3 regions of the Streptomyces cyclosori genome follow, and region 1 is predicted to be linked to each of the others. Evidence: predicted binding sites of a transcription regulator. Region 1 holds the regulator's gene; each other region holds the start of a gene.

Region 1 (4,520 bases):
CGGCTATCTGGGCGCCGCGCATCAGCCCGCCCGCCGCGATGACCGGCAGCCGTACGCTCTCGCGGACCTGGGTGATCAGCGCGAGCAGCCCGAGGCCGGAGCCGTCCGCCTGCGGGTCGTCGCGGTGCGTGGCCTGGTGGCCGCCCGCCTCGATGCCCTGGACGCACACCGCGTCCGCCCCGGCGCTCTGGGCGGCCAGCGCCTCGTCGGGGGTGGTCGCGGTGACCACGGTGTAGGTGCCGAGCGCCGTGAACGCGGCCAGCACCTCGCGGTCGGGGCAGCCGAAGGTGAAGGAGACCACCGGGACGGGGTCCTCGCGCAGTATCGCCAGCTTGGCCTCGTAGCCGTCGTCGCCGCCCGAGTCGGCGTCGCCCAGCGGCGTCTGGTACCAGGCGGCCTCGCCCGCCAGCTGGCTGCGGTAGACCTCGACGACGGCCGGGTCGGTGTGCGGGGGCTGCGGCAGGAACAGATTGACCCCGAACGGCCGCCCGGTGAGTCCGCGCAGCTGCTTGATCTCCTGGTACATGCCGTCGGCGGTCTTGTACCCGGCGGCCAGGAACCCGAGTCCGCCGGCCTCGCCGACCGCGGCGACCAGGCCGGGGGCGGAGACGCCACCGGCCATGGGAGCCTGCACGATCGGATACCGGCAGAGATCGGTCAAAGCCATGCCCGCATCGTGCCACGGGCACGCCCCGGCTCCGAATCGCCCCGTGGCACCGGCCCCCGCACCCCGGGAAACCCGGGGGTACGGGGAACGGCGGGCTCGGCCGAGCGGCCCGTCAGCGGCCGTTGAAAGCGTCCTTCAACCGCGAGAACAGCCCCTGCTGCCCCGGCTGACTGCACTCCCCCGGGGACAACCCCCGGACCCCCGGCCGAGCCGGACGTCAGCGGCCGTTGAAAGCGTCCTTCAACCGAGAGAACAGCCCCTGCTGCCCCGGCTGGAACTGGCCCAGGGGGCGCTCCTCGCCGCGGAGCTTGGCCAGCTGGCGCAGCAGGTCCTCCTGCTGGGGGTCCAGCTTGGTCGGGGTGGTGACCTCGACGTGGACGATCAGGTCGCCCCGGCCGCCGCCGCGCAGATGCGTGACACCGCGCCCGTGCAGCGGGATGGACTGGCCCGACTGGGTGCCCGGGCGGATGTCCACCTCCTCCATGCCGTCCAGCGTCTGCAGCGGCACCTTGGTGCCGAGCGCCGCCGCCGTCATGGGGATGGTCACCGTGCAGTGCAGATCGTCGCCGCGGCGCTGGAAGACGTCGTGGTTCAGCTCGTGGATCTCCACGTACAGGTCGCCGGCGGGGCCGCCGCCGGGGCCGACCTCGCCCTCGCCCGCGAGCTGGATGCGGGTGCCGTTGTCGACACCGGCCGGGATCTTGACCGTGAGCGTGCGCCGCGAGCGGATGCGGCCGTCGCCGGCGCACTCCGGGCACGGGGTGGGCACCACGGTGCCGAAGCCCTGGCACTGGGGGCAGGGCCGGGAGGTCATGACCTGGCCCAGGAAGGACCGGGTGACCTGGGAGACCTCGCCACGGCCGCGGCACATGTCACAGGTCTGGGCCGAGGTGCCGGGGGCGGCGCCCTCGCCCGAGCAGGTCGTACAGACGACCGCCGTGTCGACCTGGATCTCCTTGGTCGTGCCGAAGGCCGCCTCGTTGAGGTCGATCTCCAGCCGGATCATGGCGTCCTGGCCCCGGCGGGTGCGCGAGCGCGGTCCGCGCTGCGCCGCGTTGCCGAAGAAGGCGTCCATGATGTCGGAGAAGTTGCCGAAGCCGCCCGCGCCAAAGCCGCCGGCGCCACCGCCGCCCGACGACGACAGGGGGTCGCCGCCGAGGTCGTAGACCTGCTTCTTCTGCGGGTCCGAGAGGACCTCGTAGGCGGCGTTGATCTCCTTGAACCGCTCCTGCGTCTTCGGGTCCGGATTCACGTCCGGGTGAAGCTCGCGGGCGAGGCGCCGGAACGCCTTCTTGATCTCGTCCTGCGATGCGTCGCGGCGTACGCCCAGTACGGCGTAGTAGTCCGTGGCCACTTACGACTCCGCCAGGATCTGTCCGACGTAACGTGCCACTGCGCGTACCGCTCCCATCGTTCCGGGGTAATCCATGCGGGTCGGTCCGACCACGCCGAGTTTGGCGACCGCCTCGCCGCCCGAACCGTAGCCGACCGAGACGACGGACGTGGAGTTCAGCCCCTCATGGGCGTTCTCATGCCCGATTCGTACGGTCATGCCCGATTCCTTGGCCTCGCCGAGGAGCTTGAGGAGCACCACCTGCTCCTCCAGCGCCTCCAGCACCGGCCGGATGGTCAGCGGGAAGTCGTGTCCGAAGCGGGTGAGATTGGCGGTACCGCCGATCATCAGCCGCTCCTCGGTCTCCTCGACCAGGGTTTCGAGCAGGGTGGAGAGGACCGTCGAAACGGTTCCTCGGTCCTCCGGTTCGAAGGACTCCGGCAGCTCCTGCACCAGCGGGGGCACATCGGCGAAGCGACGGCCCACCACCCGGCTGTTCAGCCGCGCCCGCAGGTCCGCGAGCGAGGTCTCGCCGAACGGCGCCGGGCAGTCCACCAGCCGCTGCTCGACGCGGCCGGTGTCGGTGATCAGCACCAGCATCAGCCGGGCCGGGGCCAGCGAGAGCAGCTCCACGTGCCGCACCGTGGACCGGGTCAGCGACGGGTACTGCACCACGGCGACCTGCCGGGTGAGCTGGGCGAGCAGCCGGACCGTGCGGGCCACCACGTCGTCCAGGTCGACCGCGCTGTCCAGGAAGTTCTGGATGGCGCGCCGCTCCGGGGCCGACATCGGCTTGACGCCGGCCAGCCGGTCGACGAACAGCCGGTAGCCCTTGTCGGTGGGGATGCGGCCGGCGCTGGTGTGGGGCTGGGCGATGAAGCCCTCCTCCTCCAGCACGGCCATGTCGTTGCGCACGGTCGCCGGGGAGACGCCCAGCGCGTGCCGCTCGGTCAGGGCCTTCGACCCGACCGGCTCCTCGGTCCCGACGTAGTCCTGGACGATGGCGCGCAGGACCTCAAGTCTGCGTTCACTGAGCATCGCGCACACCTCCAGCTGTCGTCCCTCGGCGCTCCGCCTGGCACTCTGTGCGTTCGAGTGCCAGCAATCCCCCGGCCAGTGTACGGCCGACCAGTACACCCCTAGCAAGGGCGGCCGACCGTGACGCTCGCGGCACGGTGGAGCGGCGCGGCCCGGCGCCGCCTTCCGGCACCCGGGATAGCGTCACGTCATGGACGTCAGATGGGAAGAGTTCGGCTGGGAGCGACTGGGCGACGGCGTGGGCCGGCGCCGCCTTCCGGGGTGGGACGCGACGGCCGGTCTGGTCGTGGGCGACCGGGCCGTACTGCTGTACGACACGGGGTCCACGCTGCGCGAGGGCGCCGAACTGCGCGCCCAGGCCCAGGCGCTGGCCGGGCGCCGAGTGACGCACATCGCACTGAGCCACCCCCACTTCGACCACGTGCTGGGCACCGCCGCGTTCGCGGGCTGCGAGGTGTACGGGGCGGTCGGCATCGACCGGGTGCTGGACTCCGAGGCGCTGTGCGCCGACGCCGTCGCACAGGGGGTCCCGGCCGAGCGGGCCGCCGAGGCCGCCGACCTGCTGGTGCGCCCGCACCACGCGGTCAGCGGCGAATGGACGCTGGACCTGGGCGGACGCCAGGTGCTGCTCGCCAACGTCGGGCCCGGCCACAGCGGCCACGACCTGGCGCTGCTGGTGCCGGGCACGCCCGAGGTGGTGTTCTGCGGCGATCTCGTGGAGGAGTCCGGCGAACCGCAGGCGGGCCCGGACGCGGTCCGCACCCGCTGGCCCGCCGCCCTGGACCGGCTGCTCGCGCTCGGCGGCGAGGACGCGGTGTACGTACCGGGGCACGGGGCGGCCGTCGACGCGGCCTTCGTCCGCGCCCAGCGCGCCGAACTCGCCGCCAGGTTCGGCGTGTCGTAGCCCCTCGGGGGGCGCCGGTCAGGCCGTATTGTCATCCGAATGCGCAGCTACAGCCCGGACCTGACCCCGCCCTGGAAGAAGCGGACCCCGGTCCCCGAGGTCCCCGCCGAGTCCGACCTGGTGGTCGAGGAGGTGGGGACGGGGTTCTGCGGGGCGGTGATCCGCTGCGAGGCGGGCACGGTGACGCTGGAGGACCGCTTCGGCAAGCACCGGGTGTTCCCGCTGGCCGAGCGGGGCTTCCTGCTCGAAGGCAAGGTCGTCACCCTGGTGCGCCCGGCCGCGGGCCCGGCGCGCCCGGCGCGCACGGCCTCCGGATCGGTGGCGGTGCCGGGGGCGCGGGCGCGGGTCGCGCGCGCCGGGCGCATCTATGTGGAGGGGCGCCACGACGCGGAGCTGGTGGAGAAGGTGTGGGGCGACGACCTGCGCATCGAGGGCGTGGTCGTCGAGTACCTCTCCGGCGTCGACGACCTCCCGGCCATCGTCGCCGAGTTCGCCCCCGGCCCCGACGCGCGGCTCGGCGTACTGGTCGACCACCTGGTGCCGGGCTCCAAGGAGTCCCGGATCGCGGCAGCGGTCAC
Region 2 (4,520 bases), 970 kb from region 1:
ACCTCGGCCCGATCTTCGCCTGCGCCCTGTGTTTCGGCCCGCTCGAAGTCGCGTACGACCTTCCCACGGGTGACCCCGAGGCGCTCCGCAAGCGCATCGAAGCGGGCCCGGAGAACATCTGGCGCTATGCGCCCCTGCTGCCCGTTCCGGCCAATGTGGCTGAAAAGCCCAACCTGAATCCCGGATTCACCAAGCTCGTCAAGGCCGACAACCTCGCCCGCGAGCTGGGTGTCACCGGCGGCCTGTACGTGAAGGACGACTCCGGCAACCCGACGCACTCCTTCAAGGACCGCGTCGTCGCGATCGCCGTCGAGGCCGCCCGCGCCTTCGGCTTCACCACGCTCTCCTGCTCCTCCACCGGCAACCTCGCGGGCGCCGTCGGCGCCGCCGCCGCCCGCGCCGGCTTCCGCTCCTGCGTGTTCATCCCGCACGACCTGGAGCAGGGCAAGGTCGTCATGGCCGCGGTCTACGGCGGCGAGCTGGTCGGCATCGAGGGCAACTACGACGACGTCAACCGCTTCTGCTCGGAGCTCATCGGCGACCCGCTCGGCGAGGGCTGGGGCTTCGTCAACGTCAATCTGCGCCCGTACTACGGCGAGGGCTCCAAGACCCTGGCGTACGAGATCTGCGAGCAGCTCGGCTGGCGGCTGCCCGACCAGATCGTCATCCCGATCGCCTCGGGCTCGCAGCTCACCAAGATCGACAAGGGTCTCCAGGAGCTCGTCAAGCTGGGTCTGGTCGAGGACAAGCCGTACAAGATCTTCGGCGCCCAGGCCGAGGGCTGCTCGCCGGTCTCCACCGCCTTCAAGGCCGGGCACGACGTGGTCCGCCCGCAGAAGCCGAACACCATCGCCAAGTCGCTGGCGATCGGGAACCCGGCGGACGGCCCGTACGTCCTGGACATCGCGCGGCGCACCGGCGGCGCGGTCGAGGACGTCGACGACGAGCAGGTCGTCGACGCGATCAAGCTGCTGGCCCGGACCGAGGGCATCTTCGCCGAGACGGCGGGCGGCGTGACCGTCGGCGTCACCCGGAAGCTCATCGAGAACGGCCTGCTCGACCCGGCCCTGACCACCGTCGTCCTCAACACGGGCGACGGCCTCAAGACCCTCGACGCGGTGGCGCCGACCACTGGACCGACCGCGACCATCCGCCCGAGCCTGGACGCGTTCCGCGACGCCGGCCTGGCCGGCTGACCCACCGCTCCGGAAGCACGGAAGGCAGAAGACATGAGCGTCAACGTCCGCATCCCCACCATCCTCCGTACGTACACCGGCGGCGCCGCCGAGGTCGCGGCCGAGGGGGCCACCCTCGCCGAGGTCATCGCCGACCTGGAGAAGAACCACACCGGCATCGCCGCCCGGGTCCTGGACGACCAGGGCAAGCTGCGCCGCTTCGTCAACGTGTACGTGAACGACGACGACGTCCGCTTCGAGCAGGGCCTGCAGACGGCCACGCCGGACGGCGCCGGGGTCTCGATCATCCCGGCCGTCGCCGGCGGCTGATCCGACGCGCCCCAAGGGCCCCGGAAGATACGCTGCGTTACCTGAATTGCCCCCTCCGCAAGCTAAGCGGAGGGGGCAATTCAGTGTGGTTGAGCGCGGTACAGTGGGGAAGTCCCCTTCGTTGTGCGTGCCGCATGCATATGAGAACGCGACGAACCGGCGTCGAGAAGCAGTCAAAGTGTTCGAGCATATTGCGCCTTAAGTGCGCTTTGCCCGGCCCGACTTGCCCCGGAATGCTGAATTTCGCGGCATTCCGCTCTTCCCCCCTGCCCTGAATTCTCGTCCGATTGACCTGTTGCAGAGGGCAGTTGGGCAGATACATTCAGCCGCGGTCGACGCGTTCCGGCGCACACCCTCTCCTGTCGGAGGGTGGAGGTCTGACCCGGGTCCGCGAAGTGCGGCTCCGTGCAAGGGCCAGTAATAGGGGAGTTAGGCATGGCTCAGGGCACCGTCAAGTGGTTCAACGCGGAGAAGGGGTACGGCTTCATCGCGGTCGACGGTGGTGCGGATGTTTTCGTCCACTACAGCGCGATCCAGATGGACGGCTACCGCACCCTTGAAGAAGGTCAGCGAGTCGAGTTCGAGATCTCGCAGGGCCAGAAGGGTCCGCAGGCGGACATGGTCAAGCTCGCCGCAAGCTGATCTCGGCGCGATCGACCACCGACGCACTCACGCACGTGGGGCCCGCATCCTCTGTAAATGGATGCGGGCCCCACGTGTGTGTCCGGACCCCCGCCGACGGCCCCGCCGGGGCGTCCGGGACCCGGCCGGGTCGGTGGGACGGCCTTGCACTCTCCTGGGTCGAGTGCTAATCATTGGGCTTAGCACTCTCCGAGTGAGAGTGACAGAACTTGGATCGGGTCGGTGAGGTCCGCGAGCCGCGTGGGAAGGAACCACAAGGCGCGCAGGCCGTCCGTCGCGGGCGCCTCCTCGATCCGGAGCAATCCACCCCTGTCCGGGAGGACCACTTCACATGGCCAAGATCATCGCGTTCGACGAGGAGGCCCGGCGCGGCCTGGAGCGCGGCATGAACCAGCTCGCCGACGCCGTCAAGGTCACCCTTGGCCCCAAGGGTCGCAACGTCGTCCTTGAGAAGAAGTGGGGCGCCCCCACGATCACCAACGATGGTGTCTCCATCGCCAAGGAGATCGAGCTCGAGGACCCGTACGAGAAGATCGGCGCCGAGCTGGTCAAGGAAGTCGCCAAGAAGACGGACGACGTCGCCGGTGACGGTACGACCACCGCGACCGTCCTCGCCCAGGCGCTGGTGCGCGAGGGCCTGCGCAACGTGGCCGCCGGTGCCAACCCGATGGCGCTGAAGCGCGGCATCGAGAAGGCCGTCGAGGCCGTCTCCGGCGCGCTGCTGGAGCAGGCGAAGGATGTCGAGACCAAGGAGCAGATCGCTTCGACGGCCTCCATCTCCGCCGCCGACACCCAGATCGGCGAGCTCATCGCCGAGGCGATGGACAAGGTCGGCAAGGAAGGCGTCATCACGGTCGAGGAGTCCCAGACCTTCGGTCTGGAGCTGGAGCTCACCGAGGGCATGCGCTTCGACAAGGGCTACATCTCGGCGTACTTCGCGACCGACATGGAGCGCATGGAAGCCGCGCTCGACGACCCGTACATCCTGATCGTCAACTCGAAGATCGGCTCGGTCAAGGACCTGCTGCCGCTCCTCGAGAAGGTCATGCAGTCGGGCAAGCCGCTCCTGATCATCGCCGAGGACGTCGAGGGCGAGGCCCTGTCGACCCTGGTCGTGAACAAGATCCGCGGCACCTTCAAGTCCGTCGCCGTCAAGGCCCCGGGCTTCGGCGACCGCCGCAAGGCCATGCTGAACGACATCGCCATCCTCACCGGCGGCACGGTCATCTCCGAGGAGGTCGGCCTCAAGCTGGAGAACGCGGGCCTCGACCTGCTCGGCCGCGCCCGCAAGGTCGTCATCACCAAGGACGAGACCACCATCGTCGACGGTGCCGGTGACAGCGAGCAGGTCGCCGGTCGCGTGAACCAGATCCGCGCCGAGATCGAGAACTCGGACTCGGACTACGACCGCGAGAAGCTCCAGGAGCGTCTGGCGAAGCTGGCCGGCGGCGTGGCCGTCATCAAGGCCGGCGCCGCCACCGAGGTGGAGCTCAAGGAGCGCAAGCACCGCATCGAGGACGCCGTGCGCAACGCGAAGGCGGCCGTCGAGGAGGGCATCGTCGCCGGCGGTGGCGTGGCCCTGCTCCAGGCTTCCTCGGTCTTCGAGAAGCTGGACCTGTCGGGTGACGAGGCGACCGGCGCCAACGCCGTGAAGCTCGCCCTGGAGGCCCCGCTCAAGCAGATCGCCGTCAACGGTGGCCTTGAGGGCGGCGTCGTCGTCGAGAAGGTGCGCAACCTGGCCGTCGGCCACGGTCTGAACGCCGCGACCGGCGAGTACGTCGACATGATCGCCGAGGGCATCATCGACCCGGCGAAGGTCACGCGCTCCGCGCTGCAGAACGCCGCGTCGATCGCCGCGCTGTTCCTCACCACCGAGGCCGTCATCGCCGACAAGCCGGAGAAGGCCGCCGCGGCGGCTCCGGGCGGCATGCCGGGCGGTGACATGGACTTCTGAGCCACGGCTCAGCGGTTCCAGGCTGTACGCCGAGGGCGGCACCCCCTGCACGGGGGTGCCGCCCTCGGGCGTTTCCGCCCGGCCCCGGCGGCTACTTGAGGCCGATCTCCGGGCCCACGGTGGCGACGTTGGTGAAGACCGAGACCGGGAACTCGGCGTTGCAGAACTTGTTGCCCGCCGAGACGATGCCGACGATCACGTCGCCCGCGACCAGCGGGCCGCCGGAGTCGCCCGAGCAGACGCTGTCGGTCCGGCCCTTGGTGGAGGTGCCGCACAGCTTCAGGGTGGGGTCGTCGGTCGCCATGAACGGGTCGCACGCGGCGGGCGCGGAGAGCGTCAGCGTGGCCTTCTTGAGCTTCTGGCCCAGGGTGTCGGTGGCGGTCAGGCCCCAGCCGTAGACGGTGGCGGTGCGGCCGTTC
Region 3 (4,520 bases), 2.1 Mb from region 1:
GCCGGCCGGTGCCTACAACGCCGACACGGTACGGGCGGCGCGTTCCTGCGGGGTGCGGTCGATGGTGCTGTGGCGGGCCGCCGCCTCGCCGCGCGGCGACGTGCTGCGCTACCGCGAGGGCGGCCGGCTGCGCTCCGGGGACATCGTCCTCGCCCACTGCGCGGGCCCGGGCACCCCGGCCGTGCGCACCGCCCGCCTGCTGCGCCGCATCCAGGAACAAGGCTTCACGGTGGCGCGGCTGGAGGACTACGTCTAGGGCGCGCCTCGCGGACCTTGCCGGCGGCTTCGGCCCGGCGGCGCCCGGCACGCGGGCGCGGTGGCTACGGGGACGGTGGTGACGGCTGGGCCGCCCGGCGGCCCGCGCTGTCGCTGACGCGGATCAGCAGCGCGACCATCACCCAGTTCGCCACCAGCGACGAGCCGCCCTTGGCCAGGAACGGCAGCGCCTTGCCGGTGAGCGGGATCAGCCCGGTGACCCCGCCGACCACCACGAACACCTGGAGCGCGAGCGCCGCCGCCAGCCCGGTGGCCAGCAGCTTGCCGAAGGCGTCGTGGGCCGCCAGGGCCGTGCGCAGCCCCCGCTCCACCAGCAGCCCGTACAGCAGCAGCACGGCCATCACCCCGGCCAGCCCCAGCTCCTCCCCGACGGTGGTCAGGATGAAGTCGCTGCGGCCCGCGAAGCCGACCAGCTCGGGGTGGCCGTTGCCGAGGCCGGTGCCGGTCAGGCCGCCGCTGCCGAAGCTGAACAGGCCCTGCGCCAGCTGGTCGGAGACCAGGCCCGGCGGGCGCTTCTCCGGCGGCAGGAACACGTCGAAGGGGTGCAGCCAGGCCACGATCCGGCCTTTGACGTGCGGCTCGGTCGAGCCGACGACGTACGCCCCGACCGCCGCCATCAGTACGCCGCAGACGATCCAGCTGGTGCGCTCGGTCGCCACGTACAGCATGACCACGAAGAGCCCGAAGAAGATCAGCGAGGTGCCCAGGTCGCGTTCGAAGACCAGCACCAGCAGGCTCAGCACCCAGATCGCCACCAGCGGGGCCATCTGGCGGCCCGGCGGCAGCCGTACGCCCAGGACCTTGCGGCCGGTCAGGGCCAGTGAGTCGCGGTGGACGACCAGATAGCCCGCGAAGAACACCGTGATCATGATCTTCACGAACTCGCCGGGCTGGAGCGAGAACGGGCCGAGGTAGATCCACCGCTTGGCGCCGTAGGTGTCCGCCCCGAAGAAGGACGGCGCCATCAGCAGGACCAGCGCCACGGCCATCGACACGTAGATGTAGCGGGTCAGCCGCCGGTGGTCGCGCAGCAGCGCCACCGTCGCCAGACAGCCCGCCAGCCCGATCACCGTCCACACCAGCTGCCCCGACGCGGTCGGCGCCGAGTGGTACGCCCTCGCGTACGCCGGGTCGAGCCGGTAGAGCAGCACCAGGCCGAGCCCCGACAGGAGCATCGCCACGGGCAGGATCAGCGGGTCCGCGTACGGGGCGAAGCGGCGCACGGTCAGATGGGCGGCCAGCGCCATCAGCGTCATGCTGACCGCGAACTCGGCGGTGGCGCGCGGCACGCCGCCGGTCAGCGCCACCGACACGCACGCGTGCCCGCCGACCGCGACCAGCACGACCAGCGCGAGCAGCAGCGCCTCGGTGCGCCGCCGGACGGAGGCGAGGGCGCGGCCGGGGCCGGGCGGCGCCGACGGCGGGGTGCCGCCGACCTCCGGCGCCGGGTCCGCGGGCGTCGTCCTCATCGGATGGTCCTCATCGGTCCGAGGATATGAACCTTTTCGCCCGGGTGGCGAGGGTTCTGCCACGGCCGCCCCTGTCGCGAACTCCACAGGGGCGCGGACGAACCGGATGGGTGAATCCGGCGTCCGCGCGTTCCTCGCGCTTGGCGCGCGTACCTGCGAAATCCGGCCGCCACGGCCTTCGGCTTGGCACTCCGCTTGACCGAGTGCTAATCGCCGTCCTAGTCTCGGCTCTGGCACTCCCCACCGGAGAGTGCCAACACAGCGACGGGCAGGTCCGGCACCCGCGACGACGGATCCACCTGGTCGCCACCTCAGACAGTTAACCCCGTGAGATCTCCGAAGGGGGAGGTCGGATCGTGACGACCGCCAGCTCCAAGGTTGCCATCAAGCCGCTTGAGGACCGCATTGTGGTCCAGCCGCTCGACGCCGAGCAGACCACGGCCTCCGGCCTGGTCATTCCGGACACCGCCAAGGAGAAGCCCCAGGAGGGCGTCGTCCTGGCCGTGGGCCCGGGCCGCATCGAGGACGGAAAGCGCGTCGAGCTCGACGTCACCGTCGGCGATGTCGTGCTGTACAGCAAGTACGGCGGCACCGAGGTGAAGTACAACGGCGAGGAGTACCTCGTCCTCTCGGCCCGCGACGTGCTCGCGATCATCGAGAAGTAATTCACCTCGAAGCGAATGCTTCGTGAGCTGCGCCCCTGGCCACCCTGCTGACTGCCGGGCGGCCCGGGGCGCAGTTTCGTATCACCCGAATTTTCGAGAGGGCTGAACCGCTCCCATGGCGAAGATCCTGAAGTTCGACGAGGACGCCCGTCGCGCCCTTGAGCGCGGCGTCAACAAGCTTGCCGACACCGTGAAGGTGACGATCGGCCCCAAGGGCCGCAATGTCGTCATCGACAAGAAGTTCGGCGCCCCCACCATCACCAACGACGGTGTGACGATCGCCCGCGAGGTCGAGCTCGACGACCCGTACGAGAACCTGGGCGCCCAGCTGGTGAAGGAGGTGGCGACCAAGACCAACGACATCGCGGGTGACGGCACCACCACCGCCACCGTGCTGGCCCAGGCGCTGGTCCGCGAGGGTCTGCGCAACGTCGCCGCCGGCGCCTCCCCGGCCGCCCTGAAGAAGGGCATCGACGCCGCCGTCAAGGCCGTGTCGGAGGAGCTCCTCGCCACCGCCCGTCCGATCGACGACAAGTCGGACATCGCCGCCGTGGCCGCGCTCTCCGCGCAGGACGCCCAGGTCGGCGAGCTCATCGCCGAGGCGATGGACAAGGTCGGCAAGGACGGTGTCATCACCGTCGAGGAGTCCAACACCTTCGGCCTGGAGCTGGAGTTCACCGAGGGCATGGCCTTCGACAAGGGCTACCTCTCGCCGTACATGGTCTCCGACCAGGAGCGTATGGAGGCCGTCCTCGACGACCCGTACATCCTGATCAACCAGGGCAAGATCTCCTCGATCCAGGACCTGCTGCCGCTGCTGGAGAAGGTCATCCAGGCCGGCGCTTCCAAGCCGCTCCTGATCATCGCCGAGGACGTCGAGGGCGAGGCCCTCTCCACCCTCGTCGTCAACAAGATCCGCGGCACGTTCAACGCCGTGGCCGTCAAGGCCCCGGGCTTCGGCGACCGCCGCAAGGCGATGCTGCAGGACATGGCCACCCTCACCGGTGCCACCGTCATCGCCGAGGAGGTCGGCCTCAAGCTCGACCAGGCCGGTCTGGACGTGCTGGGCTCCGCCCGCCGCGTCACCGTCACCAAGGACGACACCACGATCGTCGACGGCGGCGGCAACAGCGAGGACGTGGTCGGCCGCGTCGCGCAGATCAAGGCCGAGATCGAGTCCACGGACTCCGACTGGGACCGCGAGAAGCTCCAGGAGCGCCTCGCGAAGCTCGCCGGCGGCGTGTGCGTGATCAAGGTCGGCGCCGCCACCGAGGTGGAGCTGAAGGAGAAGAAGCACCGTCTGGAGGACGCCATCTCCGCGACCCGCGCCGCGGTCGAGGAGGGCATCGTCTCCGGTGGTGGCTCCGCGCTCGTCCACGCCGTCAAGGTCCTGGAGGGCAACCTCGACAAGACCGGCGACGAGGCCACGGGTGTCGCGGTCGTCAAGCGCGCCGCCGTCGAGCCGCTGCGCTGGATCGCCGAGAACGCCGGCCTCGAGGGCTACGTCATCACCTCGAAGGTGGCGGAGCTGGAGAAGGGCAACGGCTTCAACGCCGCCACCGGCGAGTACGGCGACCTGGTCAAGGCCGGCGTCATCGACCCGGTCAAGGTCACCCGCTCCGCCCTGGAGAACGCCGCCTCCATCGCCTCCCTGCTGCTCACGACCGAGACCCTGGTCGTCGAGAAGCCGGCCGAGGAGGAGGCCGAGGCCGGTCACGGCCACGGTCACGGTCACAGCCACTGACGTGGTGACGCGCCGGCGTCCGTGAGGACGCCGCCGTAAGGACGACGAGGAGGGGCCCCTGTTCACCGGAGACGGTGGACAGGGGCCCTTTCCGTTTCCCGTACGGGGCTTTCCGGCGCGGGGCCCTTCCGTACGGGGAGTTCCGCGTCCGGCCGTTCCGCATACGGCCGTTTCGCGTCCGGCCGTTTCGCGTCCGGCCGTTCCTCGTCCGGGGCGGGCGGCTCAGGCCGAGTGGCCCAGGGCCGCCGGGTGGACCGGGTCCGCGAACGGGCGCCCGGCCGCGAACCGCTCCACCTCGTCCAGCGCCAGATCCGCCATCCGGTGCAGCTCGTTGCCGAGGGACCCGGCGATGTGCGGGGTCAGGAG

Evidence for each region. The regulator HrcA, encoded in region 1, represses chaperone genes, less so after heat shock. The targets are predictions, from matches to a motif close to TTNGCACTCNGNNNNNCNGAGTGCNAA.
Region 2: the regulator HrcA is predicted to act here: its motif matches at 2,291-2,317, upstream of groL (chaperonin GroEL).
Region 3: the regulator HrcA is predicted to act here: its motif matches at 1,929-1,955, upstream of groES (co-chaperone GroES).

What each region holds. Positions count from the first base shown of each region.
Region 1 covers NZ_CP163520.1:5,363,563-5,368,082, reverse strand. Annotated here, with positions in the region: gene AB5J87_RS23680 (nitronate monooxygenase) at 1-667, opposite strand, end outside; gene dnaJ (molecular chaperone DnaJ) at 885-2,021, opposite strand; gene hrcA (heat-inducible transcriptional repressor HrcA) at 2,022-3,038, opposite strand; gene AB5J87_RS23665 (MBL fold metallo-hydrolase) at 3,229-3,942, shown strand; gene AB5J87_RS23660 (DUF3097 domain-containing protein) at 3,982-4,520, shown strand, end outside.
Region 2 covers NZ_CP163520.1:4,393,740-4,398,259, forward strand. Annotated here, with positions in the region: gene thrC (threonine synthase) at 1-1,196, shown strand, start outside; gene AB5J87_RS19655 (MoaD/ThiS family protein) at 1,230-1,505, shown strand; gene AB5J87_RS19660 (cold-shock protein) at 1,941-2,147, shown strand; gene groL (chaperonin GroEL) at 2,479-4,101, shown strand; gene AB5J87_RS19670 (trypsin-like serine protease) at 4,193-4,520, opposite strand, start outside.
Region 3 covers NZ_CP163520.1:3,242,625-3,247,144, reverse strand. Annotated here, with positions in the region: gene AB5J87_RS14285 (hypothetical protein) at 1-256, shown strand, start outside; gene AB5J87_RS14280 (FtsW/RodA/SpoVE family cell cycle protein) at 321-1,745, opposite strand; gene groES (co-chaperone GroES) at 2,102-2,410, shown strand; gene groL (chaperonin GroEL) at 2,526-4,154, shown strand; gene AB5J87_RS14265 (hydroxyacid dehydrogenase) at 4,377-4,520, opposite strand, start outside.